DNA from 4 places in the Rahnella sp. PD12R genome. Region 1 is predicted to be linked to each of the others. Evidence: predicted binding sites of a transcription regulator. Region 1 holds the regulator's gene; each other region holds the start of a gene.
What was found. The regulator PurR, encoded in region 1, represses purine synthesis genes. The targets are predictions, from matches to a motif close to CANGCAAACGTTTGCNTG.
Positions count from the first base shown of each region.

Region 2: the regulator PurR is predicted to act here: its motif matches at 4,492-4,509, upstream of rfaQ (putative lipopolysaccharide heptosyltransferase III).
Region 3: the regulator PurR is predicted to act here: its motif matches at 2,219-2,236, upstream of KWG64_RS18295 (L-serine ammonia-lyase).
Region 4: the regulator PurR is predicted to act here: its motif matches at 3,812-3,829, upstream of cvpA (colicin V production protein).

Region 1 is NZ_JAHTMS010000011.1:45,721-53,509, reverse strand. Features, by position in the region: gene KWG64_RS19940 (alkene reductase) at 1-659, shown strand, start outside; gene gloA (lactoylglutathione lyase) at 822-1,229, shown strand; gene rnt (ribonuclease T) at 1,366-2,049, shown strand; gene KWG64_RS19925 (Grx4 family monothiol glutaredoxin) at 2,162-2,503, opposite strand; gene KWG64_RS19920 (C40 family peptidase) at 2,967-3,869, shown strand; gene KWG64_RS25910 (YnhF family membrane protein) at 4,035-4,124, opposite strand; gene purR (HTH-type transcriptional repressor PurR) at 4,458-5,483, shown strand; gene punR (DNA-binding transcriptional activator PunR) at 5,521-6,426, opposite strand; gene punC (purine nucleoside transporter PunC) at 6,563-7,774, shown strand.
Region 2 is NZ_JAHTMS010000014.1:47,395-55,183, reverse strand. Features, by position in the region: gene rfaC (lipopolysaccharide heptosyltransferase RfaC) at 1-293, shown strand, start outside; gene KWG64_RS21995 (sugar glycosyltransferase) at 296-1,210, shown strand; gene KWG64_RS21990 (O-antigen ligase family protein) at 1,185-2,351, shown strand; gene KWG64_RS21985 (glycosyltransferase family 9 protein) at 2,403-3,497, opposite strand; gene KWG64_RS21980 (polysaccharide deacetylase family protein) at 3,499-4,455, opposite strand; gene rfaQ (putative lipopolysaccharide heptosyltransferase III) at 4,662-5,744, shown strand; gene KWG64_RS21970 (glycosyltransferase family 4 protein) at 5,741-6,871, shown strand; gene KWG64_RS21965 (glycosyltransferase) at 6,871-7,789, shown strand, end outside.
Region 3 is NZ_JAHTMS010000009.1:161,066-168,854, forward strand. Features, by position in the region: gene KWG64_RS18290 (EAL domain-containing protein) at 1-370, opposite strand, end outside; gene KWG64_RS18295 (L-serine ammonia-lyase) at 827-2,191, opposite strand; gene KWG64_RS18300 (CoA pyrophosphatase) at 2,360-2,962, opposite strand; gene pabB (aminodeoxychorismate synthase component 1) at 2,959-4,332, opposite strand; gene KWG64_RS18310 (YoaH family protein) at 4,493-4,672, shown strand; gene purT (formate-dependent phosphoribosylglycinamide formyltransferase) at 4,758-5,936, opposite strand; gene dbpA (ATP-dependent RNA helicase DbpA) at 6,196-7,578, shown strand; gene yebF (protein YebF) at 7,741-7,789, shown strand, end outside.
Region 4 is NZ_JAHTMS010000001.1:603,048-610,836, reverse strand. Features, by position in the region: gene KWG64_RS02735 (DedA family protein) at 1-176, shown strand, start outside; gene accD (acetyl-CoA carboxylase, carboxyltransferase subunit beta) at 439-1,356, shown strand; gene folC (bifunctional tetrahydrofolate synthase/dihydrofolate synthase) at 1,529-2,815, shown strand; gene dedD (cell division protein DedD) at 2,805-3,626, shown strand; gene cvpA (colicin V production protein) at 3,898-4,389, shown strand; gene purF (amidophosphoribosyltransferase) at 4,420-5,937, shown strand; gene KWG64_RS02705 (UbiX family flavin prenyltransferase) at 6,152-6,724, shown strand; gene argT (lysine/arginine/ornithine ABC transporter substrate-binding protein ArgT) at 7,047-7,789, shown strand, end outside.

The sequences.
Region 1 (7,789 bases):
CGACACCGCGCGCGCTGGAGCTGAGTGAAATCCCAGGCATCGTGAATGATTTCCGTCACGCGGCAGCCTGTTCAGCAGAAGCCGGTTTCGATTACATCGAACTGCACGCGGCGCACGGTTATCTGTTGCACCAGTTCATGTCTCCGGCCTCTAACCTGCGTGAAGACCAGTACGGCGGCAGCATTCAAAACCGCACACGTCTGACCCTCGAAGTGGTAGACGCCGCCATTGACGCCATCGGTGCTGATCGCGTCGGTATCCGTATTTCCCCGATGGGCCCGTTCAACGGCCTGGACAACGGCCAGGATCAGGAAGAAGCGGCAATCTATCTGCTGGATGAACTGAACAAACGTAAACTGGCCTACCTGCACATTTCAGAACCTGACTGGGCGGGCGGCAAACCTTACACCACAGAATTCCGCGAAGTGATCCGCGCGCATTATCAGGGCGTGATTGTCGGTGCTGGCGCGTATACCGCAGAGAAAGGCGAAGAGCTGATCGAAAAAGGTTACATCGATGCCGTGGCATTTGGCCGCAGCTACATCGCCAACCCGGATCTGGTCGAGCGCCTGAAATCACATGCGCCACTCAATGAACCAAAACCTGAAACCTTCTACGGCGGCGGTGCTCAGGGCTATACCGATTACCCAACGCTGTAATCAATAATAAATTTTTACGCCTTCTTTGCGGCAGCCGATGCCCTCCGGTTGCCGCTTTTTTTGGTCAGTCATTCAGCAACTGATTGCCGTTTTACGGACAAAACGGTCACTATCAGTTAGGCTTGAAATAATAATCATCATCCTGCAAATAAAGAGGAAATTATGCGTTTACTCCATACCATGCTTCGCGTCGGCGATCTGCCACGTTCAATCAGCTTTTATACTGACGTTTTAGGCATGCGCCTGCTGCGTACCAGCGAAAATACAGAGTATAAATATTCACTGGCTTTCGTGGGTTACACCGAAGAAAGTGAAGGCGCCGTGATCGAGCTGACCTACAACTGGGGCGTAGACAGCTACGACATCGGTACCGCGTATGGTCACATCGCGCTGGGCGTAGATAACGTGGCGCAAACCTGCGAAGACATCCGCAATGCTGGCGGTAAAGTGACACGTGAAGCAGGCCCGGTTAAAGGCGGTTCAACCATCATCGCGTTCGTGGAAGATCCGGATGGCTACAAAATTGAGCTGATCGAATCCAAACATGCCGGTCAGGGTCTGGGAAATTAATCCTTTGCAATAAAGGCATTAACCACGGACAGGGGCGCTGATGCGCCCTTTTTTATTGCCAATTTCTCCGTGCCCCTGCAACGGGTGACAAAATTTGTCATAATGCGCGCTGAATTCGATGAAGATTAAGAAGCTAATGGCCGAGAATAGTGACATTAACGCCCTGAAAGGTCGTTTTCGTGGTTTTTATCCCGTGGTGATTGATGTGGAAACCGCCGGATTTAATGCCAAAACTGATGCGCTGCTGGAAATTGCCGCAATCACGCTGAAAATGGATGAGGACGGCTGGCTGCAAAGCGACGAGACCGTGCATTTCCACGTCGAGCCTTTCGAAGGCTCGGTGCTGGTGCCGGAAGCTTTGGCTTTTAACGGTATCGATCCGACCAACCCTTTGCGCGGTGCGGTCAGCGAATACGAAGCGCTACATGAGATTTTCAAAGTTATCCGCAAAGGGATGAAAGAGCAGAACTGCAACCGGGCGATTATCGTGGCGCATAACGCCAATTTCGACCACAGTTTCCTGATGGCCGCCGCCGAACGCGCGGGGCTAAAACGCAATCCTTTCCATCCGTTTGCCACCTTTGATACCGCCGCGTTAAGCGGGCTGGTGCTCGGGCAAACCGTGCTGGCGAAGGCCTGTATCAGCGCAGGTATTGTGTTTGACAGCAGTCAGGCACACTCCGCCCTGTACGACACTGAACGCACAGCAGAACTGTTCTGCGAGCTGGTGAATCGCTGGAAACGTCTCGGCGGCTGGCCGCTGGCACTTTCTGCGGATGAAAACGAAGCGGAAGAAGCGCCGGAAGAGAATCAGCAATAATTTTCGCGGCTTTCATGCGGTCGGAAGGACAAATAAAAAGAGCGACATAATGTCGCTCTTTTTTTACCGGTAACCCCGGGTCAGGCTGCCGGTACTTCTGAATCGCCCTGAATTACTCTTCAGAGGATTTGTATTTCTCAGCCGTTTCTTTGATCAGCTGTTGCAGTTCACCGCGCTGGAACATCTCAACCACGATGTCGCAGCCGCCAACCAGTTCACCATCAACCCACAGCTGCGGGAACGTTGGCCAGTTTGCAAATTTTGGCATCTCAGCACGGATATCCGGGTTCTGCAGGATATCAACGTAAGCGAAACGCTCGCCGCACGCAGACAGCGCCTGAACGGCCTGTGCAGAGAAACCGCAGCTTGGCAGTTTTGGAGAACCTTTCATGTACAGCAGAATCGGGTTTTCAGAAACTTGCTTCTGAATTTTTTCAATCGTTGGAGTGGTCATTTCTTGCTTCCTCAAGCCGGTACAGGCTGTCACGGTCATTACTCTTCACGCGCAGCACACAGAGACGGTGCGCAATCACAATGCTTTCTATTGTAACGATGGCTGCCACCAGATAAAAACGCCAATTTTTGTGGGGTCTTTCTCAATACTGGCATTTTCCTAAACAATCTTCAGCGCTTGCGTTAAGGCTCACATATTTAAAGATTCATCGAGAATAACATTTTTGCCGTTCCACGATAATGTCAGATTTGCAAAATCCCATTCTTTAACTTAAATAATAACATGATGAAAAGTGGTTATTTTTTTGACTAAAAATGGCGGTTATTTCGACATAAAAAAAGCTATTAACTTTTTCTCACAATATGATCTAGAATCGAGGCAATTCGTGCTTTTTTGTCTCGTTCTTTTAGGCAATACTCTGACATCCCTGATGTTTAACCCTACCACTCATGGTAACGAAGCTATGCGCTTACTGTTCACGCTTTTTGTGCTGCTCTTTACCCAGCTGTTTCTGAATATGGCTCATGCGTCGCCACAGACTCGTGTCGCGGCCGACCAGCGAAAGAGTCATGTTAACCAGGTCACGCCTGAAGAACGCCGAAAGCGAAAAACGGCAGCCGCGAAAACCAGCAAGAAAACCAAAGTCGCGCCGGTTTCAGAACCTAAAACTCAGGAAAAAAATTCGAAGAAGAAAGTCAAAAGCACTGAACTGGTTAAGCGAAAGACGTCTTCTGAAAAAACAGTAAAAACGACGCGGGCCGAGAGTAAAAAAGAAAAAACACTCAAGACAACACGGGCCGAGGCGAAAGCAGGGAAGCAAACGAAAACCCGCTCTCTCGCTAAAAACAGCAGTGAAAAGGCCAGTAAAAAAGAAGCGTATGGCCGCCACCGCAAAGGCAAAAAGTTACGTGAAGAAGACAGTAAACCGATAACGCTCAGCGCCACACACAAGAAACGTTATCAGCACGCACAACAAACTGCGATGACCAAACTGATGCACCAGGTCGGCAAACCTTACCGCTGGGGCGGAACGTCACCGAATACAGGTTTCGACTGCAGCGGACTGGTTTACTACGCATACAAAGATTTGATCCGCATTAAAATGCCCCGCACAGCGAATGAAATGTACCACTTGCGCGATGCGGCTCCGGTCAAACGGGGTGAATTAGAATCCGGCGATCTGGTTTTCTTCCGGATTAATAACCGAGGCGCCGCAGACCATGTCGGTGTTTACGTAGGAAACGGGAAGTTTATCCAGTCACCGCGCACCGGCGAAGACATTAAGATCACCTCACTGGGTGACGATTACTGGCAAGATCATTATGTAGGCGCACGTCGGGTAATGACCCCTAAGACGATCCGATAATAAACAATTCGTTAAGTCTGAAGTTTCGCTAATCAGCCATTGAATAGCATTTAACGAAGAGTTTCTGCAGGGAAGAGTATCGGCGGAACGGGTGACTGCGTAAAATTGAAAAGGGCGATTCCTGTTATAGGTAATCGCCCTTTTTTATTGCGGCTTTCACGCAAATCAGTTCATCACTGCGGTGAAGCTGAAAGCAATAATCACGAGCAAAGCGCAGACCGTAGTGATCAAAGAAAATTTCAGGTTGCTGTCCATCAAACCCCCTTACGGATCAAATTGTGGCGTTCGTTTAGCCACACTAAATGTGTGCCAACGCATTTTCTCACAATTCGCATTTAAAATCTTGTGCTGAATGACAACAGGTTCATGACAATTTTACTTCCACTTTCCTGCATTATAAGTGAAAATTGTCGGTTACCACGCCTGTGTGCCGGTCGATTTCACCCGAGAGCATTTCACGCCTCACTCTGAAGAATCCACCCAACGATTTCACTGCCCTTTTCGAAGTCAGCAGTTAAATCCACGCAAGCAAACGATTAACATAATGCTAACGTGCTGAAACACGTGAGCACAGGAGTCATTTTTTACATGGCAACGATTAAAGATGTCGCAAAGCGCGCTGGCGTTTCCACCACAACCGTGTCGCACGTCATCAATAAAACCCGTTTCGTCGCCGAAGAAACCCGAGCCGCGGTTCTCCTTGCAATCAAAGAGTTACACTATTCTCCCAGCGCCGTGGCACGCAGCCTGAAGGTCAATAACACTAAAACTATCGGCCTGCTGGCAACGTCCAGTGAAGCGCCCTACTTCGCCGAAGTGATTGAGGCCGTGGAAAACAGCTGTTTCTCAAAAGGCTATACGCTGATTTTGTGTAACTCGCACAATAATCTGGAGAAGCAACAGGCCTACCTGCAAATGCTGGCGCAAAAGCGCGTCGACGGTTTACTGGTGATGTGCGCGGAATATCCGGACGAATTGCTGAACATGCTTGAAGAATACCGCTCCATCCCGATGGTTGTGATGGACTGGGGCGAAGCGCGTAAGAATTTCACCGACAGCATTATCGATAACGCGTTCGAAGGCGGTTATATGGCCGGACGTTATCTGATTGAACGTGGTCATCGTGATATCGGCGTGATCCCGGGGCAGCTGGCGCGAAACACCGGCGGCGGCCGTTTCCAGGGCTTCGTGAAAGCACTGACGGAAGCCAATATTCCTCTTCGTGAAGAATGGGTCGTTCAGGGCGACTTTGAGCCGGAATCGGGCTATCAGGCCATGCACAAAATTCTGATGCAGAAAAACCGTCCGACGGCCGTATTCTGTGGCGGCGACGTGATGGCAATGGGCGCAATTTGTGCCGCCGATGAACTGGGCCTGCGCGTACCGCAGGATATTTCCGTGATTGGCTATGACAACGTGCGTAATGCGCGCTATTTCTCGCCGGCACTGACGACAGTTCATCAGCCAAAAGAACGTCTGGGCGAAATGGCATTTACCATGCTGCTGGACAGAATTATCAGCAAACGCGAAGAGTCGCAGACCATTGAAGTGCATCCGAAACTGGTTGAGCGCCGTTCCGTGGCCGACGGCCCGTACCGCGATTACCGCCGTTAACTTTCATTAAACGCCTGTGCCGCAGGCGTTTTTTTTGTCAGTCGCGCAACCATTCCCGGTTCATCGTTTCCGTATCGCCCATGTATTCCAGCAGCCACGCCAGCGAAGGCGACGGATTGCTCTGATCCCACGTCAGGCAGCACGGGCTGTCCGGAAATGTATTTTCCAGCGACAGAACCTGCAATTTCTGCTGTTCAATCCAGGGCGTCACGCGGTGAACCGGCATCATGCCTACGCATAAACCTTCATTCAGACATTCCAGCGCACACGTCCAGTCGGGAACCACCAGCCGCCGCTGGTTATCCAGCGTCCAGGTATCGCGTTTCGGCAATGTCCGCGATGTATCTTCCAGGCAAAGCGCCGGATAAGGCCGTAACTGATCGTCACTCAGTGTTCCCGACGTCTGCGCCAGCGGATGTTGTGCGCTGACCACACAATGCCAGTCCATAAAACCCATATCGCGGAAATTGAACCGTCCTCCGACGGGGATCGCCCGCGTCGCGCCGATGGCGACATCCGCCCGCCCGTCTACCAGCGCGTCCCAGACACCGTTAAAGACTTCAGAATGAATGATGAGTTCGGTATCCGGGAAATGGCGATAGAAATCCAGCACCAGCCGCCGCGTCCGCGCGGGTCTAACGATACGGTCAACGGCCACCCGTAATTCTCCGCGCCAGCCGTTGGCGACCTGCTGACACTGGCGGCGGGTCGCTATCATTTTTTTTGTCAGAACGCGTGCTTCATCGACAAAAACTTTACCGGCAGGAGTCAGAACAACGTCGCGGTGTCTGCGTTCAAACAACGGAACAGCCAGCCACTGTTCAAGCTGACGAACGGTGTAGCTGATGGCAGAAGGAACCCGGTGCAAGTCCTGCGCAGCAGCGCTGAAACTGCCTGTTCGGGCGACAGCATCGACCACTTCAAGAGCATATTCTGACCACATCGTTTAGCCTTCAATATTTTTGATAGCAGATTGCAAATATTAGCGTTTCACAAGCCTGTTATCAAAGCGTTAAACTCCGCATCCGATACGATTTCCGCGTCAAATCATCTGCAATAAATAAATTAAAGAGACAATAATGAAACCCTCACTTGGATTTATGCTCTATCTTGCCGGGCTGAGCATGCTTGGCTTTTTAGCGACAGATATGTACCTTCCGGCCTTCAGTGCAATGCAAACCAGCCTGATGACCAGCCCGGGGATGATCAGTGCCAGCCTGAGTATTTTCCTTGGCGGATTTGCCATCGGCCAGCTGTTGTGGGGGCCACTGTCCGACAAGATTGGCCGCAAACCGGTATTGCTGATTGGCTTGGCGCTCTTTGTTGTCGGTTGTCTGGGCGTGCTGTGGGTTGAGAATGTCCGCGCCCTGCTGGCTCTGCGTTTTCTGCAAGCTGTCGGCGTCTGCGCCGCCGCCGTCACCTGGCAGGCGCTGGTGGTGGATCGCTTTTCTGCCGATGTTGCTAAAAAAACCTTTGCCAGCATCATGCCGCTGGTTGCGCTTTCCCCTGCTCTGGCACCTTTACTGGGCGCCTGGGTTCTCAACCATTTTGACTGGGAAGCGATTTTCGTTCTGCTGACCGCTGTGGCAGCTATCTTACTTATCACCACGTTCACACTGCGTGAAAATGCGCCAAAGGCTCATGCTCCTGCTGATAAAGCCGGTTTCGCAAAGCTTCTCGCTTCGCGGGTTTACAGCGGTAACGTGATGATTTATGCCGCCTGCTCTGCTGGCTTTTTTGCGTGGCTGACCGGTTCCCCGTTTATTCTCAGCGACATGGGATATTCCCCGGGCGTGATTGGCCTGAGCTACGTCCCGCAGACTATTGCTTTCCTACTGGGCGGTTTTGGATGTCGTGTGCTGATCAGCAAAACGGATGGGAATAAGGTCCTGCCGTGGCTGCTGGCAGGTTATGGCATCAGTGTGGCGGGTCTGTTCGGCGTGGCTATATTTACTGATGCGGGGCTGGTGAGTCTGTTAATTCCGTTCTGTCTGATGGCTTTGGTGAATGGCGCGATTTATCCCATTGTTGTCGCAAATGCATTAATGCCATTTCCTGCTAATACAGGTAAGGCCGCGGCGTTGCAAAATACCCTGCAGTTGGGTCTGTGTTTCCTCGCGAGTTTGCTGGTTTCCGCATTTATTGTGCAACCACTCATGGCGACAGTCACCACGATGCTGTCTACACTACTGTTGGTAGTTTTAGGCCGCTGGCTGTCACAGCGTCAGGAAGAAGGGCAATCTGGTGAACAGGAACCGGAGCAGAAACAGCAGGCACGGCATGCGAATTAATAGTGATAATGACTT
Region 2 (7,789 bases), on a different contig from region 1:
CGCTGCGACTTGCAGAAGGTTTCCCCTTTGTTGAAGTACTACCAAAATTAAGCCTGCAAAATGTGGCTGAAGTGTTGGCAGGGGCAAAGGCTGTCGTTTCAGTCGATACCGGCCTGAGTCATTTGACTGCCGCACTTGATCGCCCAAATATCACGCTTTACGGCCCGACAGATCCCGGGCTGATCGGGGGATATGGGAAGAATCAGTTTATTTGCCGCCCGCTATCCGGGAATCAAATTGCGGACATTCTTCCTGAACAGGTAAAAACACTGCTCGATAAGGAGGCCGGTTAATCGTGGGATCTTTTTTCAAACAGATTTACCGATATACGCACCCGCGGTCATACAGGCACAATGAAAATTTATGGCCCTATATGAAAATCGGCAGAGCGCGTTCGGGGGAAATAAATAAACTCGAATACCGCGGCCAGTCAGTACCCATAGCTGATCTTTCCTCATTAAAAGGAAAGTTTTCCGGGCCGGTAATGCTGACTGCCACCGGGCCTTCCGTGAGAGAAATTGATTTTACCCAACCCCCTCTCCCGGTTCCCGCTTTTGGCGTTAACGGATCATGGTCACTGAGCCTATTTTTTGAATTCTCGTTTTACGTTATCGTAGACATGGGATTCTTTGATAAAAAGCCCGAAATCGTGGCTAACATTGTCGCTGCTCGCAGTTTAACCTTATTTACGACGGCGCATGGCATAGCCAGAATCGTTGATCGCTTCGGATTAAAAAGTATTCAGTGCACATTAGCGCTTATCGAAGATGCTGCCTGTAAAATTTACCAGCCCGCACTCAAACCTCGTGAACTTAAAGATTTTTATATAAAAGAAAACTTTGTTGCGTTTACTCAGACCCGTGCAGATATCGGTTTTTCAACGGATATCCGGCAGGGAATTTTTGATGCCGGTACTGTGATTTACTGGGCATTGCAGATTTCCGTGTATCTTGGTTTTACAGAATTGTTTATCGCAGGCCTGGATATGAACAACTTTGATAAGCCCCGGTTTTATGAAAGCCAGAGCGAAAAACAACCCACGAACCTTGAAGGTATTTTTACAAGCCTTGTTTTACCTGCATTTGAACATGCCAGCTTATTACTTAAAGATAAGAAAATAAGAGTTGTTAATCTTTCAGTCAATAGTGCTATTCCAGACTACATTTTTGAAAAGGTTTCATATAATGATGCATTTTTTAAGAAGAATTAATGCAGAGCATCTTTATTATTTATTTTTTACATTGTTTCTTTTCTTCAGTGCAATTTTTTGCGGCTATACAAGATCGACAAACCTCTTCCATTTATCGGGAATAGCTTTCCTTTTCCTAATTTTCAGAAACAAAACATTTCGCGATAGCCTTCTGCATAAAAAACAAATGCTTTATGGGCTGTTTTTTTGCTCAATCTATCTTTTGTATTTTTCACTGAGCACCCTTTGGGGAGACATCCCGTCAAACCTTGAGTCAGCGTTAACACACAGTTTATACATTCTGATCTTTGTCGCCATGGTCGCGAAAATATTAAGCAGCGAGAAAAGAGAGATTGCTCTGACAGCGATAATTTTCGGATTTGTTGCTTTAGCGCTCTTCTTAATTGTTATTGATTATCAAAACTTACTGACCAACCGACTGATGAGCCCAATATCTCCCGGACCGAGTAATGTCATCGATGTCGGTGGATACTTTTCAATCGGGATAATTCTGTCTTTGCTGGCGTTCAAAGAGAGTAAGAAACCTGTGTTTATCATCACAGCATCTATACTTTTTATCGCATTATTACTCACTCAAAGCCGCGGGCCCTTTATTGCTCTTCTGATCTCTCTGATCGTAACGTCGCACTATAAAATCCTTTCCAGGAAAAACGTTTTAATTGCTGCCATCGCACTGGTCGTTGTCATCACAGCCATGTCATATATTGGCATTACTGAGATGGTCATTGAACGTTTTCAGGAGCTATCATCGCAGGTTTACTTACGTCTCAGTATCTGGCGACATACTTTTGAGGTGATCTCTCCTGACATAGTTTTCGGTTACGGTTTTGATAAGAGTCTGAATTTCATTAATTACAGCGGCGAGCACATCACAACGACACATAGTTTGTATCTGGGCGCCATGCTGAAAGGTGGGTTAGCAGGCTTAGTTTCACTTCTGCTTCTGCTTGGTTATGTCGCTCGCAGGGCGTTTGGCTACATAAAAGAAGACAGGCGCTTTGAAGCGGCAATCTTCATTTTTATGCTGATTTTTTATCTTTCTCAGGGAATGTTTAACCTCGGTAATCCCAGCGAAACCTGGTACTTATTCTGGTTCCCGATAGGTGTCTTGCTGGCCGGAGAAATAAAGAAAGCCCAATAATAAATGACGAAATAGAGCAAGGGAGAAATGTCTATTCCCTTGCTCTCACCATCAGCGCGGTAACAATAATTCGATTCTTTCCAGAACATCCTCAGCATTAATGATAGCTAAAGGCTGTATCTTTATATCTGCCGCCAGATTTTTAATATCTGTAGAAACACGCATGATCTGGTGCAATTCCATATCCTGATAAGGCCCTGTATGGTCAGGATTTGCTGTCACGAAAAGGCTGACAGTTTTAGTTTTCAGCGCGACGGCAAGATGAAGCGGTCCGGTATCTCCGGTAACGAGTAAATCCATGTTTTCTATAATGCCCATCAATTGCTTCAGATCGGTTTTTCCGATAGAGCTGGTCACCCTTTTTGCTTCATCTTCCGATAATGAATTCAGGAAGAATTTTTCATAGGCCAGTTCTTTTTTTGTCCCAATCAGCACAACTTCATACTCCGGCCCCAATTGGAAAAGTAGTTTCGCAAGCTCAGAAAACTTTGATATCGGCCAGCATCTTATTGGTTCAGAGGCGCCCATCTGAAAACCAATAATTTTCTTTCCGGCTTCTTTATTAAGATGCGGGAAATCAACTGGAATAACCATTTCATTATTGGATACATCGCAACCTAACAAACTGCACATATTCAATTTTCGTTGAATCAGATGGCAGCTTAAAAACGATCCTTCGTTGACAAGCCACTTTTCCATCCCAATATTCTTACCGCCGTATATATCCTTGACGATATATTGGGAGCCGGACATCACTGCACTAAGAATGTCGTAGGGCGCTTTTGAGTGTAAGACTACCGTTAATTGAGGAGGCTGCTCTTTAAGTTGTTTGACCAGTTTTTTGACGTGTTTTACTTTCTCATCCCAATACACTATCCGGTCAAAAAAAAGACTTCCCTCGACGAGGGTTTTATTTTTTTCACTGGAGACCAGTGTAATAAACGCATCCGGATAACGTTGTCTTATCGCACGAATGGCGGGCGTATTGAACATTAAATCGCCCAACGCCGTAGTCGAGTAAATGGCAATACTTTTAAAATTCTCTTCTGACGAGAATGACTTGCGGCTTTTCAGTGTAGGTTTAATCTTTACATAACAATGTAAGAAAAGATTAATCCAAAATATTTTCATTCTTTTCTGCGACATTTTAGTTCATCTTCCGTTGATAATATTCTGCCAGAGTCATCCCCTGTGCCCGTTCGCTTATCCAGCTAAACAGCTTTTCCAAATCGTCGTAGAGTCTTTCAATGTCTTGTTCGTTTTTAAACGTCGGGCTTCCGCCAGGCATGAACTCTGAAGAGTGCAGCATGAACTCGATATAGTCGGAGCCCTGCTTCAGAGACTGTTCAGCAACCTTTTTCATATTCTCAACATTGCCACCGGATGGGCGCAACCAGAGCGTAGAGGGTGAACGGTTCTTTCCGCGAAGTTTATCGTAGCCGCTCTTAATATGATTGAGCATTCCCGAGTGCTTAAGCTGAATACTCATCGGGACTTCAAGAAGAGGAGAGTTGCCCGCTTTTGCAATATCATTGAGGTCAATGAAATAAGCCTCTTTCGGGAAACGGCTGTAATCCGTTCCGCCCGCCCCTTCAGGGTTACCCGGTGAAGATGACCAGTTCACATGCGGCGTCACCGAACAATCAACAAGATATCCCTGCTCAACCAGCAGCGACGCATAACACTCATTAAACGCCCAACGACCCGCGCGATGGCTGAGCATTTTGGTCTGGAAATTGTCTTCCAGCAGTTGCGTCATAAATGCCACTTTGGCCTTGATTTGGTCTTTAGGGAATTCGATCAGATAAGGCTTGTGTCGCCAGTCATCATCGGTCAGCGCGACAAGTGGAGGGCTATTCCAGGCATGCAAATGCATGCCAACTTCGCCCTGCCCCCGCCGGATCACATCACTGGCAAACTCCACATAAGCAGCATCCTGCGCCATTTCATAATTCGTCAGATAAACGGGCTTAAAGGCATACTTTTCGCAAAGGCTCTGGAATCGCGGCAGAAAGCGGGTGTTCTCAGTGGAAATGCGCTCATGATTTTGCCAAAGATTGTCACCCTCGGTATCTATGGTGATGATAAATGCGGGTTTTTTCATTGAACTGGCCTAATTTTATCTTATTAATCAAACGTACAGGATGACGGTTACGCGGGCATGCCCATGCAAACATACCGCTATGACAACAATTTATTGGATTGTTTCTATTTTTTGGGATTTTCACCCTCAACGCAAGAACCGTGTTGGGTGTAGCCTGAGGCTTCAGTGTACTTTAGAATCGTACTTTGATTCCTAAACAGTGATGAATTATGACGACTGCTCAAGCACAAAATCCGGATTCCTCTATCAAGCGTATCCTTATCATCAAACTACGTCATCACGGCGATATGTTGCTGACGACCCCGGTCGTCAATGCATTGAAGGCGCGTTATCCTGACGCTGAAATTGATATGCTGATATACCAGGAAACCCGGGATATGCTCGCAGCAAATCCTTCCATTCATTACTTGCATTGCATCGACCGCACCTGGAAAAAGCTCGGAGTGTGGTCCCATATGGCTCATGAAATTCATTTAATGAAACAGGTCATGTCCCGCCATTATGATCTGACGCTCAACTTAAGCGATCAGTGGCGAAGTGCCATCGCAACCCGACTCACCGGCGCGTCTGTCCGCCTGGGATTTAATTTTCCAAAGCGTCAGGGTGCATTTTGGCGTTTTTGCCACACCCAACTGGTCAGTACAAGAAACCATCATGCACTTCATACCGTTGAACAAAATCTCTCCCTTCTGGAACCCCTTCAGCTTCCGTCGATAAAACCGGAAGCCACGATGAGTTATGCTCAGGAAGACAGTGAAAAGGTACAGCATTTATTACAGCAGAATCAGGTTTCTGGCCGTTATATTGTCGTGCAGCCTACCTCTCGATGGTTCTTCAAATGCTGGTCAGAAGAAAAGATGGCCGCCATGCTCACGCAATTGCGCGCTGAAGGCTATCCCCTGATTGTCACTTCCGGGCCGGACAAACACGAGCTCGCCATGGTCGATCGTATCCTGAAACTTTGTCCGCAGATCAATGTGATTTCTCTGGCGGGCAAATTAACGTTGCCCCAGCTTGCCGCCTTGATTGATGGTGCCGCGCTATTTATCGGCGTGGATTCTGTCCCGATGCATATGGCGGCGGCTTTGAAAACTCCGCTCGTCGCTCTGTTTGGCCCGTCAAAACTGGTTTTCTGGCGCCCGTGGGAAGCCATAGGTGAAGTGATTTGGGCCGGTGATTTCGGGCCACTTCCTGATCCGGACAATATCGATACCAACACATCAGAACGTTATCTGAATGCCATTCCCGTAAACGTCGTGACTGATGCGGCCAGGAGATTATTAGCATGAAAGCATTCCGGCTTGCTTTAGTCCGCCAGAAATACCGCCCTGACGGAGGCGCCGAACGGTTTGTTTCCCGGGCGCTGGAAGCACTTGAAACCCAAAATATCGAGCTTAATGTCATCACCCGCGAATGGCAGGGTGACATAAACCCCGACTGGAATGTGCATCTGTGCAATCCCTGGAAATTTGGTCGTGTAAGCAGGGAACGTGGTTTTGCCAATGCGGCCCGGCAAATCTGGCAAAAAGAGAACTTCGATTTAGTGCAAAGCCACGAACGAATACCAGGCTGCGATTTATACCGGGCCGGTGATGGCGTTCATGTCAGATGGCTGGAAGAGCGTTCGCGATTGTTGCCTCAGCACAAAGCGAAAAGACTTTTCACCGACCGGTTTCACCGTTACGTCATGCAAGCAGAAAAGGATATGTATGCCGCGTCAGAGCTGAAAGCGGTCATCTGTAATGCCGAAATGGTTAAAAAAGAAATCATTGAGCGGTTTTCTGTGCCAGCAGAAAAAATTCACGTCATTTATAATTCTGTAAATAACCAACATTTCATACCCGCTACAACCCCACTGCGTGCTCAGTTACGCCAGCAATATGGTGTGCCGGCAAATGCAACTTGCATGATTTACGTTGGCTCGGGCTTTGAGCGCAAAGGCCTGGACGCGGCAATCAAAGCCATTTCAGGAACGTCGCGACATCTTCTGGTAGTCGGCAAAGATAAAAATGAGCCACGGTACCGCGAATTAGCGGCTGCAACCGGCTGCAAAGATCGGGTGCATTTCTTTGGCGTTCAGCAAAATACGCTGCCGTTCTATCAAATGGCTGATGGATTGCTTCTTCCTACACTATACGATCCATTCCCCAACGTGATTCTCGAAGCCATGGCCTGTGGCCTCCCCGTGATCACTACCCCAACTTGTGGTGGTGCCGAGTTTATAGAAAATGGAAGAAACGGATTCGTTTGTGATGCGCTGGATATCAACGACCTGCAGCAAGCGATTATGGCTCTGCCGTCTAATGTGGTAGATTCTCGCGAGTCTCTAAACTCACGGGAAACGGTCATGAACAATACGCCTCAGCGCCTTTCAGAGCAGCTTCTTAACCTCTATAAAGAGCTTCTGAACCGATGATAAATATTCTGATTGTTATTGATGGTTTGCCTGGCGGCGGTGCTGAGAAGGTTGTTTTGACATTAGCTGAAGGCTTCCTGCGCGCCGGACACCGTGTTTCGCTATTTTCATTAAGAGACGTTTGTGAGTATCCGCTGCCGGAAGGTCTGAACTACCGGGTGATCAAAGATAAATGCCGCGCGCCGTGGCGTAAAATCACTGAGCTTACACGACGTGCCCGGTTGCTTGATCAGGCCGTACAATCCAGCGATGAGTTCGATTTGGTATTATCAAACCTGCACAAAACTGATCGTATCGTTTCCCGCAGCAAATGCCTCCCCCGCCATAAAGTCTGGTTTTGTTTACACGGGATGTTCTCAGCGTCTTATCTGGGGCACCGGACTGGCCTAAGCCGCTGGCTGAAGAAACTCAAGATCAAAAGGGTTTATCAGAACCGGAATCTCGTGACCGTTTCACAGGCTGTGGCAGATGATTTAGCCCATTTCAAACTCCGTCCCTCGCAGCTTAAGGTGATCTACAACCCGTTCGATATTGAAGCAATCAGGCTGGCAGCAGCTCAACAATGTGAGTTTTCTCCGGGATCGTACCTGATTCATGTAGGTCGTTTTCATGAGAATAAGCGCCACGACCGGCTCATTCAGGCTTATGCTGAAAGCCATATCGAACTCCCTCTGGTTCTGCTGGGCCAGGGGTCAGAGGCGAAAACCGAAAAGCTGAAAACATTAGCTCAGGATCTCGGCGTGGAAGACAAGGTTCTGTTTCCCGGATTCAGGCCTAACCCTTATCCTTTCATTCGAAATGCAGCAATGCTGGTGCTGAGTTCGGACAGCGAAGGGTTTGGGAATGTATTAGTTGAAGCCCTACTTCTGGGCACCCCGGTCGTCAGCACACGTTGCCCGGGCGGCCCGGCTGAAATCC
Region 3 (7,789 bases), on a different contig from region 1:
GTGTTTTGTTGAAATTCAGATCTAAAGCCCCGATCAGGCTCGAACAGATGATGGTGCCGTTACTGACCAGACTGATGGATCGCAGCGTTTGCATACGGGCGACAGTTTGTTGCATAACCGGTTGCAGCGCGTTGCAGCTTAGCGTCTGGTCGATAGGAATCGCTCTTCCTGCGGGCGACGCAGGTTCGAGTAATTTCTCCAATTTTTCAACGGTATGGATAGCCACACGTTGTTGATCTTCTGCGATGACCTGAGCTTGTTCGTAAATGCGAATGCCAAGAGTCAGAAGCAGCGTAAATATCCCCATTGCGCAGGCAAGCGCAATGCGATAGTAACGATACTTCGCAAGTCCGGTCTGGGAGAACGGCATCGTTCTAATCCTTTTATCCCGTGTTAAATGCAGGCTCAAAATTATTATTTTTAAAGGTTTACCGATGCGTCACAGCCGTTTTGTTCTTATTGATAGTAGCTGTAAATCGCCGGACGCTCTGCCTGAGTTGTGGAAAACTCCCTATTTTTCCCGGCAAAAATCAAACGAAATCCGTATCAGTGACGTTGTCACGTGTGTTTTTTCTGCATATTTTCGGCATGTATTTTCAGTGTATAGAGAGGTTCTCTGAACGGGAAAATCAGGCGGAAATCAGCATGCCGTACCTGCAGGGTATAATGCAAGTGTCACTACCATTATGTATTGATAATACAACAGGTTGTTGTTAGCGAAGGTTTTATTGCTACCGGCTCCCACCGGAGTGGTATTTCCTGCGGCAAACGGGCCAAAAATGGTCCAACCCGCCAGCCGCCTGGAGACGAAAAATCCTGCAAATGATTAGTCGCACTGAACCTTAATGGCTAAACCACCGCGGGACGTTTCGCGGTACTTCGAGTTCATATCTTTGCCCGTTTCGTACATTGTCTCGATCACTTTATCCAGCGAAACGCGTGGCTCACTGGTCCGGCGCAAGGCCATGCGTGCGGCGTTGATGGCTTTTACAGAAGCAATCGCGTTACGCTCGATGCACGGAACCTGAACCTGCCCGGCAACCGGGTCGCAGGTTAAGCCCAGATTGTGTTCCATGCCAATTTCCGCTGCCACGCACACCTGTTCCGGGCTGCCGCCCAGCAGTTCTGTCAGGCCCGCCGCGGCCATAGAACAGGCCACGCCGACTTCGCCCTGACAGCCGACTTCCGCACCCGAAATCGACGCATTCATCTTGTAGAGAATGCCAATCGCGCCGGAGGTCAGGAAATAACGCAGGTAAATATCCGGGCTGACGGACTGAATAAACTGGTCGTAATACGCCAGCACCGCCGGAACAATCCCGCAGGCGCCGTTCGTCGGCGCCGTCACCACGCGCCCGCCGGCCGCATTTTCTTCGTTCACGGCCAGGGCAAACATGTTCACCCAGTCGATCACGTTCATCGGGTCATTAGACAGTTTATCGTTGGACACCAGCATTCTGCGCAAGGCAGAGGCGCGACGCGGAACGCGAAGCGGGCCAGGCAGAACGCCTTCCGTATTCAGACCACGGTCGATGCAGGCCTGCATGGTGTGCCAGATTTTCTCGAAATACTGTTCGATGTCCTGTTTGCTGTGCTGGGCCAGCTCATTTTTCATCATCAAACCTGACAACGAAAGGCCGGTTTCCTTGCACTTGGCCAGCATTTCGCTGGCGGAATTAAAGCTGTAAGGCACTGTCACTTCATCAAGCACCGGCTGACCGAAATGCTCGTCATCGACAATAAAACCCCCACCGACGGAGTAGTAGGTTTTGCTGTAAATCATTTTATCGCCCGTAAAGGCATGAATTTGCATCGCATTTTCATGGCGCGGTAAATTCTCACCGCGAAACACCATGCCGGTGTCACGGGGGAAATCGACTTCGTGCTGAGTTTCACCCAGCGGCAGGCGCTGACGCTGCTCAACGTCGCGAATAAAGTGGGGAATGCCGTCGATGTCGACGGTATCTGGCTGGTTACCCGCCAGACCTAAAATAATGGCGATATCTGTGTGGTGGCCCTTGCCTGTGAGAGACAGGGAACCAAAAACGTCCACGGCGACACGCGTAACGGCAGGCATCATGCCCTTTTCGAGCAGGTCATCAGCGAACTGTTTCCCGGCTTTCATCGGGCCCAAAGTATGGGAACTGGAAGGGCCAATCCCGACCTTGAACATGTCGAAAACGCTAATCACGTCGAATACTCCTGTAATGAATTACGGCAGGGAACGGGATCCCTGACAGCCACAACTGAACTTGTGGCTCAATCTATAGTTTAAAAGGCCTGAGGGGCAAAAGTTTCATTTTTCGCATGAAATAAACTTATTTGATGCAAAAGTGTGATCGGAATGTAATCAGCGGGCTCAGACTTCAACCTGCCGGGCGAGCTGGCGGATGATCGCCGCCGTGAGTCCCCAGACAAATTGCTGCTGATACCAGGATAAATACACCCGGTGATGGATGCCTCTGCGATGAATATCCAGAGTGTGGTAGCGGGCAAGGTCAAAGGCTTCCTGCAAGGGCATTTCAAACAGCTCGGCGACTTCATCCTCAGCCGGATGGAACGTCACATCGACCGGCAACAGCCCGACAACCGGCGTCACCTGAAAACCGCTGCTGCTGTCCTGCGGTGAAAGCGTGCCTAAAACGTGAACCTGTTCCGGCTCAATAGCGACTTCTTCCTGAGCTTCCCGCAACGCGGTGGCAATAATTGAGGCATCCGTTGCATCGGCTGCGCCGCCGGGAAAGGCGACCTGACCGGGGTGTTTGCGCAGCTGATCGGAACGGCGCGTCAGTAAGATTGTCGGCTCTTTCCGGCAGATAATCGGAATTAAGACGGCGGCGTGACGGGTTCCGCGCAATGCGGGGGCAGGCATACGCGGTTGCTGCAACTGAAAGCGCAGGATGAAATCTTCCACCGCGGGGGAAAAAGTCTGCACGGGTGCGTGTTGTTCCAGCAAAGTCACGGCTGAACGTCTCCTAACTGAGGCAGTATGCGGGCAATTTTATCGAACGTTTCCTGATATTCTGCCTGTTCCTGGCTGTCAGCCACAATCCCGCCGCCTGCCCAACAGTAAATTTTCCCTTTCGCCGTCAGCAGCGTGCGGATGGTGATATTACTGTCCATCGTGCCGCAACAACTGATGTATGCAATGCTGCCGCAGTAACCGTTGCGTCGCTGTGGCTCAAGTTCTTCGATGATTTCCATCGCGCGGACTTTCGGTGCGCCGGTAATCGAGCCGCCGGGAAAACAGGCGCGCAGCAACGCACTGGCGTGGCACGCTTCCGGCAGTTTTGCTGTGATGGTGCTGACCAGATGATGGACCGCAGGGAAAGGCTCGACTTTGAATAATTCGGGAACGCGCACGCTGCCCGGCGTGGCAACGCGGCCAATGTCATTTCGCAATAAATCGACGATCATCAGATTTTCCGCACGATCTTTTTCCGATGCCGCCAGCCGCTCAGCCTGATGTGCATCTTCTGCGGGATCCTCGCTGCGTGGCAACGTCCCTTTAATCGGGCGCGTCTGGATCTGTTGGTCTTTCAGCCAGATGAACCGTTCAGGCGACAGACTGATCACCGTGTTTTCAGGCAAACGTAGAAACGCCGAGAAGGGGGTACGATTCGCATTGTTCAGCTGCAAAAATGCCTGCCACTCCTCACCGGAATAGTGCGTTGAAAATCGCTGCGCGAGGTTAATCTGATAGCAATCGCCGTTGTGAATGTATTCCTGAATCTGGCGGAATTTTTCACCGTATGCCTCGCGGGTCATGTTGGACTGCCACGGCGCTTTGAGCCGGAAAGGCTGCGCGGCGGTGGCCTTCTGTTGCGCCAGCCAGTGCAGGCGGCCGGCAACATCCTGGTGGCAAATCAGCGTCACACGTTGCAGATGGTGATCGGCGATCAACGCCCAGTCATAAATACCCACCGCCATATCCGGCAGAGCGATGTCCTGTTCTGCCGTGTCGGGCAGCGCCTCAATACGCCGCCCTAAATCATAGCCAAACAGCCCGAGCGCGCCGCCCAGAAACGGAAAATCAGGCGAGCTTTCCGCCTGCAAACCGGATGCCGAAAGGTATTCTTCCAGCAGGGCAAACGGATCGTCTGTCCGTGACGTTATTTCACCGTTTTGCTCAACTTGCGTGATATCACCGCGCGTCGTCAGCGTGACCAGCGGATCCGCCACCAGAATATCAAAGCGATTATGCTGATGCAGCGCAGAGCCGGAATGCAAAAGCATGGCCCACGGTAAAGCTGAGAGCGCAGAAAATTGCTCGGACAGCGCATCGGTATGATAAGGCAAAGTATGAAAATTTACGGAACGGGTGGATTGCATGGCAGGTAAGAGCTTCCGGGCGCAATTAAAACGTATTATAGCGTCGATCCTAACATAGATTCGGCTGCCTGAAAGCAGCACAGGCGATTTGCAGCAATAAGGCGTATACTGTGCAACCCCGCAGCCTGCGGGCCGGTTTAACGTACAACAGGAATCTCCCATGCTGACAGGTATGCCTTCATTATCACATTCCGAACAAGAACAGGCCGCCGATCGTATCCGCCAGTTAATGGAAACCGGAATGAGCAGCGGCGAAGCCATTGCAACCGTTGCGGAAGAAATCCGTGAAACGCACAAAGGCGATCGCGTGACCGTTATCTTTGATGACGAAGACGAGTAAATTTCTGCCCTGATAAGTCCATATCGGGCATAAAAAAAACCGGACCCTTTGCGGAGTCCGGTTTTTTTTCATCTTTATTCAGGCATCAGCCTTTAACGGTAACCGCCGCTGCGGCTTGTTTTGCCTGCTCAACCGCGTCTTCAACGTTATCGGCAATCGCCAGCGTCACACCCAGACGGCGTTTGCCACTGATTTCCGGTTTACCGAACAGACGGATCTGGTTGAAACCGGTCAGCGCGTTTTCCAGCCCGCTGAAAGAAACGTTGCTGCTGGTCAGTTCCGGCAGGATAACCGCGGAAGCCGACGGGCCGAACTGGCGGATTTTCCCAACCGGCAGACCTAAGAATGCGCGAACGTGCAGGGCGAACTCGGACATATCCTGAGAAATCAGCGTGACCATTCCGGTGTCGTGTGGACGCGGTGAAACTTCGCTGAAAATCACTTCATCGCCACAGACAAACAGCTCAACGCCAAACAGCCCTTTGCCGCCCAGCGCCTTCACCACTTTCTCCGCGATATCTTTCGCGCGCTGCAATGCCAGTTCGGTCATTTGCTGCGGCTGCCAGGATTCGCGGTAATCGCCATCTTCCTGACGATGCCCGATTGGCGCGCAGAAATGAATGCCGTCAATGGCGCTGATAGTCAGCAGCGTAATTTCAAAATCAAACTTCACCAGACCTTCAACAATGACGCGTCCTCCACCGGCACGGCCACCTTGCTGGGCATAATCCCAGGCTGTCTGTAACTGCTCAGCGCTGCGGATCAGGCTCTGGCCTTTACCGGATGAACTCATCACCGGCTTGATGATGCACGGATAACCGATTGCGTCGACGGCCTGACGGAAAGACGCTTCGTCGTCAGCAAACTGATACGTCGATGTCGGGAGTTTGAGGGTTTCCGCGGCCAGACGGCGGATGCCTTCACGGTTCATGGTCAGACGCGTCGCTTCGGCGCACGGCACCACGTTATGGCCCTGTTTTTCCAGCTCAACCAGCATGCTGGTGGCGATAGCTTCAATTTCCGGCACGATAAAATCAGGGCGTTCGCTTTCAATAACGGCTTTCAGCGCATCGCCATCGAGCATGTTAATGACATGGCTGCGGTGAGCGACCTGCATCGCGGGTGCATCCGCATAGCGATCGACGGCGATCACCTCCAGACCCAGGCGCTGACATTCGATCGCCACTTCTTTACCCAGCTCGCCAGAGCCTAACAACATGACGCGGGTGGCGCCGGTGCGCAGTGCAGTACCAATGGTTAACATAGCTTCGTACCCAGATCTTTGATGAAGGAAAGTAAGAATTTCGCGGCGCAGTATATCTGAAATTATCAGGGACGAAAACGATTGCGCGGCGTGTTTGAAAAATTCCCTGTCTACGTAAGAAGGGGATTTACAGGATTTTTTAAGCCGGTTTTCTGCTGTTTAAGGCAGTCTGCGGGCGTCTCTGTTATCATTTAGCAAACCATGGCGCCAGATCTCCTGCCGCTGCCCCGATTTTTGCCTCACATAAAGAGTTATCGCCTTGAGCACGCATTCCTTTTCTGTCCTGACATTGCCCGCTGAGCAACTTTCCAACCTGAATGAACTGGGTTACACCGAAATGACCCCGATTCAGGAAGCCTCTTTGCCCGCTATCCTGCAAGGTCAGGACGTCCGCGCCAAAGCCAAAACCGGCAGTGGTAAAACAGCCGCTTTCGGCATTGGTTTGCTGAACAGCATCACTGTTTCACAGTTTGTGGCGCAGGCGCTGGTGCTTTGCCCGACGCGCGAACTGGCCGATCAGGTCAGTAAAGAATTACGTCGTCTGGCGCGTTTTACCCAGAACATCAAAATCCTGACCCTTTGCGGCGGCCAGTCAATCGGCCCTCAGAACGAATCGCTGGTTCGTCAGCCGCACATCGTGGTCGGCACGCCGGGCCGTATTCAGGAACACCTGCGCAAAGGCACGCTGAAGCTGGATGATCTCAAAGTGCTGGTGCTCGATGAAGCCGACCGCATGCTGGACATGGGTTTTAGTGAAGATATTGAAGATGTGGTCAGCTATACGCCGCAAACCCGCCAGACGCTGCTGTTCTCCGCGACGTATCCGGACGGCATTGAACGCATCAGCTCCAAATTCCAGCGCGAGCCGCTGAAAGTGGAAATTGAAGGCGAAGATGATGTGGCAGACATCAAGCAGGTGTTTATCGAAGCGGATAAACATCAGCGTTTATCCCTGCTGGCGGCGGTGTTGTACCAGCATCAGCCGACATCGTGCGTAGTGTTCTGTAATACCAAGCGCGACTGCCAGGAAGTGTGTGACGCACTGGCTGGCAAAGGGATCAGCGCGCTGGCGCTGAACGGCGACCTCGAGCAGCGTGACCGTGACCGAGTACTGGTGCGTTTCTCCAACGGCAGCTGTCGTGTGCTGGTCGCAACAGACGTTGCGGCGCGCGGTCTGGACATCAAACAGTTAGGTCTGGTCATTAACTATGAACTGTCTTTCGACCCGGAAGTTCACGTTCACCGTGTAGGCCGTACAGGGCGCGCGGGAACCAGCGGTCTTGCGGTCAGTCTGGTGACTCCGCAGGAAATGCCACGTGTGACGGCGCTCGAAGATTACACCCGTCAGCGGTTCACCTGGCAACCTGCCGCGCAGGCACTGGCGGCAACGCCAGTGGCGCTGGATGCTGAAATGGCCACGCTGTGCATCGACGGTGGCCGTAAAGCCAAAATCCGTCCCGGCGATATACTCGGCGCGCTGACCGGCGATGCCGGGCTGACCGCGGCAGAAGTCGGTAAAATTGATATGTTCCCGATCCACGCTTACGTTGCTATCCGTCAGAAGAGTGCGAAGAAAGCCCTGCAACGCCTGCAGGAAGGGAAAATCAAAGGCAAAAACTGCAAAGCGATTATTTTGCGCTAAAAGAGTGATGTCGCGTTTTACATTGTTCGTCTGATTGTTAATGTTGTGTTATTGGCTTGTTGATGATTATATTGTCTGACACAAGTGATGACCTTTCGGTATGTATGGTTATTGTTCCGGCAAGGTCAGCGTAATAAAAGACAAAGACTGGGAAGACGAACGATGAAAAAGATAATCTTGAGCGCGGTAATGGCAGTCGCAGGAATGAGCG
Region 4 (7,789 bases), on a different contig from region 1:
TGATTTGGGTGCTGCTGTTTACCTACGCGGGCTATCTGTTTGGCGATCTGCCCATTGTTCAGGAAAATCTGAAATTGCTGATTGTTGCCATCATCGTGGTTTCGATTCTGCCGGGCGTGGTAGAAATCTGGCGGCACAAACGCGCAGCGGCGAAAGAAAAGCGTCAGCAGGATTAATCTGCGGCGATTTTTTGCGCAAGCGCTTTAAAATTTAAGACATTAAACCAGAGGGTGGACCAGTTTTTTATCCACAGTGTCTGGCCGTTATGGTTTAATGAGCGACAATTTATGGTCTGTTCCTGCGAACAACCCTTCTGCGATGCGGTGTGTAAGGTTTTTTGACACTCCGTGCGCAGGCGTATTTGGGTAGGTTTCAGGGGACTTGTTACAGCATGAACAGCGGACTGGCTTCGGCCGGGTTCAAACAGAAAGGTTATCGATGAGCTGGATTGAACGAATTCTTAGTAAGAGCACTGACTCGCAAACCCGTAAGGCAAGTATTCCTGAGGGCGTCTGGACTAAATGTGACAGCTGCGGGCAGGTCCTTTACCGCGCCGAGCTTGAGCGCAACCTCATGGTTTGCCCTAAGTGCGACCACCATATGCGTCTTACCGCGCGTATGCGTCTGTCCACTTTCATGGACGAGGGTAGTGAGGTTGAATTAGGCAGCGAGCTTGAGCCTAAAGATGTTCTGAAGTTTAAAGATTCCAAAAAATACAAAGATCGTCTGGTTGCTGCACAGAAAGAAACCAACGAAAAAGACGCCCTGATCGTCATGAAAGGCACGCTGTTCGGCATGCCAATCGTGGTGGCTTCTTTTGAATTTGCCTTCATGGGCGGTTCAATGGCGTCGGTGGTGGGTGCCCGCTTTGTGCGTGCCGTTGAACAGGCGATGGAAGATAACTGCCCGCTGGTATGCTTCTCTGCCAGTGGCGGTGCGCGTATGCAGGAAGCGCTGATGTCGCTGATGCAGATGGCGAAAACCAGCGCCGCATTGGCGAGATTGCAGGAACGCGGTCTGCCGTACATTTCCGTGCTGACTGACCCGACCATGGGTGGCGTTTCTGCCAGCCTGGCAATGCTGGGTGACATCAACGTCGCTGAGCCGAAAGCGCTGATCGGCTTCGCCGGTCCACGTGTTATCGAGCAAACAGTTCGTGAAAAGCTGCCGCCGGGCTTCCAGCGCAGTGAATTCCTGATTGAGAAAGGCGCGATTGATATGATCGTGCGTCGTCCGGACATGCGCGCCAAACTCGGCAGCGTTCTGGCGAAACTGACCGGTCAACCGGAGCCGAATGTGTCTGACGTCCATTCTGCTGTCGACGGCTCTGCCGCTGACCATCATCAGGATGCCTGATCGGACGAGGTAAAAGCCGGTCAGCTTTTCGGGCGGTAACCTGTTTTATGCCGCCCGGCACCTCCTGGCTGTGCTTTTACTCTTCGTCAGTTCTGACAAAGAGGGCATTGCCTGCTATCACAGTCTGGTGATGTAGTGTCGAAGTGAACCTAACTCAGGTTGAACGGGGCTCATGCAAAATCAACTTATCCCTCAAGCCACGTCGCCTTTGGCCACGTGGCTTTATTATCTTGAAAACCTCCATTCTCAGGCTATCGAGCTTGGCCTTGACCGGGTCAAAGCGGTGGCGACAAAACTTAATTTGCTGACACCTGCGCCATGCGTCTTTACCGTCGCAGGAACCAACGGCAAAGGCACCACCTGTGCGACACTGGAAGCCATTCTGATGGCAGCGGGTTACCGTGTGGGCGTTTACAGTTCCCCGCACCTTGTCCGCTATACCGAGCGCGTCCGTATTCAGGGCGAAGAGTTGCCTGAGTCTGCGCACTGTGCCTCTTTTGCGCTGCTGGAAGCCGGACGTGGCGATATCTCCCTGACCTATTTCGAGTACGGCACGCTGTCCGCGTTACAGCTGTTCAAACAGGCGAAGCTGGATATTGTTATCCTCGAAGTCGGGCTGGGCGGGCGTCTGGATGCGACGAATATTGTTGATGCGGACGTATCAGTCGTCACCAGCATCGCGCTGGATCATACTGACTGGCTGGGTTCCGATCGCGAGAGCATTGGCCGCGAGAAAGCCGGTATTTTCCGTTCAAACACGCCAGCCGTCGTTGGTGAGCCGGATATGCCGCAATCTATTGCCGATGTGGCAAAAGAGAAACACGCAGATTTATACCGCCGGGGTGAGAGCTGGAATTTCGCGGCAAACGCCGGAAACTGGCGCTGGGCGGCTTTGCAGGATGGCGAAGAAGTCACCATACTGGACGAATTGCCGCTGCCGAATGTTCCGTTGCCAAATGCCGCGACGGCGCTGGCCGCGTTGCATTATTCGACGCTGAATATTCCTGAAGATGCGTTACGCAATGGCTTACAGCGTGCTGCACTGCCGGGGCGTTTCCAGACGGTCAGTGAATCGCCACGCCTGATCCTTGACGTTGCGCACAACCCGCACGCCGCGGCTTATCTGGCCGGACGGCTGGCTGAACAGCCGCGCCAGGGCGGGAAAGTGCGTGCGGTGGTGGGAATGTTGAAAGACAAAGATATTGCCGGTACGCTGGCTTGTCTTTCGCCTCAGGTGGATGAATGGTATTGCGCACCGCTGGAAGGGCCACGTGGCGCCAGCGTTGAAGAACTGGCCTCGCACCTGCCTCAGGCGCGCCGGTTTGATGATGTGGAGTCTGCCTGGAGACAGGCTATGCAGGAGGCGGCTCCTCAGGATATTGTGATTGTCTGCGGTTCGTTCCACACCGTAGCTCACGTAATGGATGCTATCGACACGGGGAAAACCAGTGGCAAGTAAGTTTCAAAATCGTCTGGTCGGGACGGTCATTCTGGTGGCGCTGGGCGTTATCATTTTGCCCGGTTTACTCGACGGCAAGAAAAAGCATTACGAAGACGAATTTGCGTCTATTCCATTGGTGCCAAAACCGGGTGATGTTGAGGAACAGGATTCTGTACCGCCTGTCACGCAGTCATTACCCGCTCAGCCGCCGGAAGGCGCAAATCAGGCCATGAACGGTGCGCAGGACATCGACAGTGCGGCGACCAATACCAATGCCGCCAATCATGGCAACGTAGCGCCGGGGAACACGACGGTCGAAGCACCGCCGGTTACGACGCTGCCTGAGCAGAAGAAACCGGTGCAAACGGCGCCAGCGAAACCGGCCCAGGTCAAACCTGCGCCTCAGAAACCGAAAGTGATTGAACCTAAACCGCTGGCGGAAGCCAAACCGGTGGTGAAACCAAAACCGGTCGAACAGCCGAAGCCGGCAGAACAACCGAAGGTCGTCGCTGAACAGCCGAAACCGGTTGAACAACCGAAAGCCGTGGAACAGCCTAAGCCTGCGCCGGAAGAAAAAGCACCAGCGGGTCAGTCTTATGTTGTACAGCTCGGTGCATTGAAAAATGCGGCGAAAGCGACCGAGATTGTTGCGACTCTGCGACTTTCCGGGTTCCGTGCTTATTCTGTTCCGGCGACGCCGGTGCAGGGACAAATCACGCGGCTTTATGTGGGTCCGGATGCGTCAAAACAAAAACTGGAAGCTTCACTCCCTCAGCTGCAACAGCTCAGCGGGTTAGGCGGACAGGTGCGTGCTTATTCGGCGCACTAATCTTGCGGTTCCCCGTGAGAGCGGGGAAGCCGGAAGGCACTAAAAACACAAAAAATACCAGGGAGGGCACAAGCGATTTGTGCCCTTTTTCTATAAGATCGCCGGGTTGGGATTTTATAGGTTTATGCTGCGGTTGAGGTTTTTTTAATCGCTATTATTAATTTGTCTGACCGGCTGATTTCCGCTACGCAAACGTTTTCTTTTTCTGTTAGAATTCGCAGCGATTTGGATGCCGGGGTAGACGCGACTAGATTAGACACTGGAATTGTTAATGGTCTGGATTGATTACGTCATCATTGCGGTTATCGGATTTTCTGCTTTAGTCAGTTTAATCCGTGGCTTTGTTCGCGAGGCTTTATCACTGGTTACCTGGGCTTGCGCCTTCTTTGTAGCCAGTCATTATTACCCGTATCTCGCCATCTACTTCACGCGTTTCGAAGATGAGTTAGTTCGAAACGGGATCGCAATTGCCATCTTGTTCATCGCGACGTTGATCGTAGGTGCAATTGTCAACTATGTGATCAGTTCACTGGTTGAAAAAACCGGGTTGTCCGGCACTGACAGGGTGTTAGGTGTGTGCTTCGGCGCACTGCGCGGTGTACTTATCGTCTCCGCGATGCTGTTCTTCCTGGATACCTTCACCAGTTTTTCGCAAAGTGACGACTGGAAACAATCCCAGTTGATCCCACAGTTCAGTTATATCATCAGGTGGTTCTTTGACTACCTGCAGAGCACGTCGAGTTTCTTGCCAAAACATATTTAGTTCTGGCAGCGCTGAAGAGGAAAAGACAACATGTGCGGTATTGTCGGTATCGCCGGTTTCATGCCGGTAAACCAGTCGATTTATGACGCGTTAACGGTGTTACAACACCGTGGGCAGGATGCTGCTGGCATCACCACCATCGATGCCAATAACAATTTCCGTTTACGGAAAGCCAATGGCCTGGTGAAAGATGTGTTTGAAGCCCGCCATATGCAACGCTTACAAGGCAACATGGGTATCGGCCATGTTCGCTATCCAACGGCTGGCAGTTCCAGTGCCTCAGAAGCTCAACCTTTCTACGTCAACTCTCCGTTCGGCATCACACTCGCCCACAACGGTAACCTGACCAATGCTCACGAATTGAGAAGCAACCTGTTCGAAGGCCAGCGCCGTCATGTGAACACGACTTCCGATTCTGAAATTCTGCTCAATATCCTGGCGAGCGAACTGGACCGTTTCCAGCATTACCCGCTGGAAGCCGACAACATTTTTGCCGCTGTGGCTGCCGTGAACCTGAAAATTCGTGGTGCTTATGCCTGCGTGGCGATGATCATCGGCCATGGCATGCTGGCGTTCCGTGACCCGCACGGTATCCGTCCGCTGGTGATCGGTAAACGTACGCTGGAAGATGGCCGCAACGAGTACATGGTCGCGTCTGAAAGCGTGGCGCTTGATACGCTGGGCTTTGAGTTCCTGCGTGATGTCGCACCGGGCGAAGCGGTGTATATCACCGAGAAAGGCCAGCTGTTTACCCGCATGTGTGCTGAGAATCCACAGTACAACCCATGCCTGTTCGAGTACGTGTATTTCGCACGTCCTGACTCGTTCATCGACAAAATTTCCGTCTACAGTGCCCGTGTCCGTATGGGTGAAAAGCTGGGCGCGAAAATTGCCCGTGAATGGGAAGATCTGGATATCGATGTGGTCATTCCGATCCCGGAAACCTCCTGCGATATCGCGCTGGAAATCGCGCGTATTCTGGATAAACCGTACCGTCAGGGTTTTGTGAAAAACCGCTATGTAGGCCGTACCTTTATCATGCCGGGCCAGCAGGAACGCCGTAAATCTGTACGTCGTAAACTGAACGCTAACCGCGCTGAGTTCCGTGATAAAAACGTTCTGCTGGTCGATGACTCCATCGTGCGCGGCACCACCTCTCAGCAGATTGTTGAGATGGCACGTGAAGCCGGTGCGCGACGTGTTTATCTGGCCTCTGCGGCGCCGGAAATTCGTTTTCCGAACGTTTACGGCATCGATATGCCAAGCGCAAATGAACTGATTGCCCACGGTCGTGAAGTCAGCGAAATCAATCAGATCATTGGCGCCGATGCGTTAATCTTCCAGGACCTGAGCGACCTTATCGCCGCAGTGAAAGAAGACAATACCGACATAGAGAAATTCGAATGTTCCGTATTCGACGGTGTTTACGTCACCAAAGACGTTGACCAGAACTATCTGGAATACCTCGAAGCGCTGCGCAACGATGATGCTCAGGCATTGCGTGGCCAGCAGGAAGCTGAAAACCTCGAAATGCATAACGAAGGCTAATCCCTTTGAAATGCGCCCGCTCAGGCTGAAAGGCCGGGCGGGCGCGTTATTATTGTTTACTCCGCCCGTTTCCCCGCCCCAATTCCCGTGCCTTTAGGTTGCCAATTCCCCGGCATTCCGGCAAAGTCAGACCCATTCTCCGGCGTGTATACTGATTCATATTGATGGTTCATTCATATTGATTGTTTCGCGCGAAATTTCAGAGGCAGTGTTTATGAAACGACTTATTGTCGGTATTTCCGGCGCCAGCGGTGCGATTTATGGCGTCCGGTTATTGCAGGTTCTACAAAGCGTGCCGGATATCGAAACCCATCTGGTGATGAGCAACGCCGCCCGCCAGACGTTGACGCTGGAAACGGACCTGACACTGCGCGATGTTCAGGCGCTGGCTGATGTGGTGCATGATTCCCGCGATATCGCCGCCAGTATTTCCTCCGGCTCATTTAAAACCACGGGCATGGTGATTTTGCCTTGTTCGGTCAAAACCCTATCCGGCATTGTGAACAGTTATACCGACGGTTTACTGACGCGTGCGGCGGATGTTGTTCTCAAGGAAAGGCGTCGTCTGGTACTTTGCGTGCGTGAAACCCCGCTGCATCTGGGGCATTTACGGCTGATGACGCAGGCCGCCGAGCTGGGCGCGGTTATTATGCCGCCGGTTCCGGCGTTTTATCACCGGCCGGCAACCGTGGAAGATATCATCGATCAGACCGTCAACCGGGTGATCGACCAGTTTGATATCGAACTTCCGGAAGACTTATTTGTTCGATGGCAGGGCAGCCACTAAACTTTCTCACCGCGTTACGCACCTCTTTTGCGCAATACCGTTACATTGCACCAACAATGATCACAATTTGATTCATTAAGGTGCAGTGTTCGCGGGCGCTTCAGCTATTCTTCCTTCAGACCTTTGAAAACTTTCATTATCCCGATGCTTTTTTGAACGGTTTTCGTTCTTCATGAGATGAAAATCACCTTACGGAGAAACGGCACGGAACGTGCATGAGAAAACCTGGCAAAAAGCCATTTGCGCCGTTCAGCAAACTATAAAAAGACGTTCATTCACGCACACACAACCACAACAGATGAATAATCACTGAGGCTAATGTATGAAAAAGTTGTTCAAGGTTCTTCCGCTGGTTCTGGTCTTAGCCAGTGCAGGTAGTGCATTTGCTGCCGCGCCTAAAGCAATTAATATCGGTACTGATCCGACTTACGCCCCATTTGAATCAAAAGACTCCAGCGGCAAGCTGGTAGGTTTTGATATCGACCTGGCTAACGAGATGTGTAAACGTGCAGCCATCAAATGTACTTACGTTGAAAGTGACTTTGATGCGCTGATCCCTTCTCTGAAAGCGAAGAAAATTGATGCGATTATCTCTTCCCTGTCGATCACTGAAAAACGTCAGCAGGAAATTGATTTCACAGAAAAACTGTACGCAGCTAACGCCCGTCTGATCGCGCCAAAAGGCTCTAAAATTCTGCCAACGCTGGACGCGCTGAAAGGCAAAAACGTCGGTGTTCTGCAAGGTTCTACTCAGGAAGCCTATGCAAACGCAATGTGGCAGCCAAAAGGCATCAACGTGGTGGCTTACCAGAACCAGGATCTGATCTACGCCGATCTGGCTTCAGGTCGTCTGGATGTGGCTTTCCAGGATGAAGTGGCAGGTAGCGAAGGTTTCCTGAAACAGGCTGCCGGTAAAGATTACGCGTTCGCGGGTCCTTCCGTGAAAGACGATAAATTCTTCGGTGTGGGCACAGGTATGGGTCTGCGTAAGAACGAAACCGATTTGCAGGCTGCGCTGAACAAAGCGTTCGACAGCATGCGTAAAGACGGCACTTACGACAAACT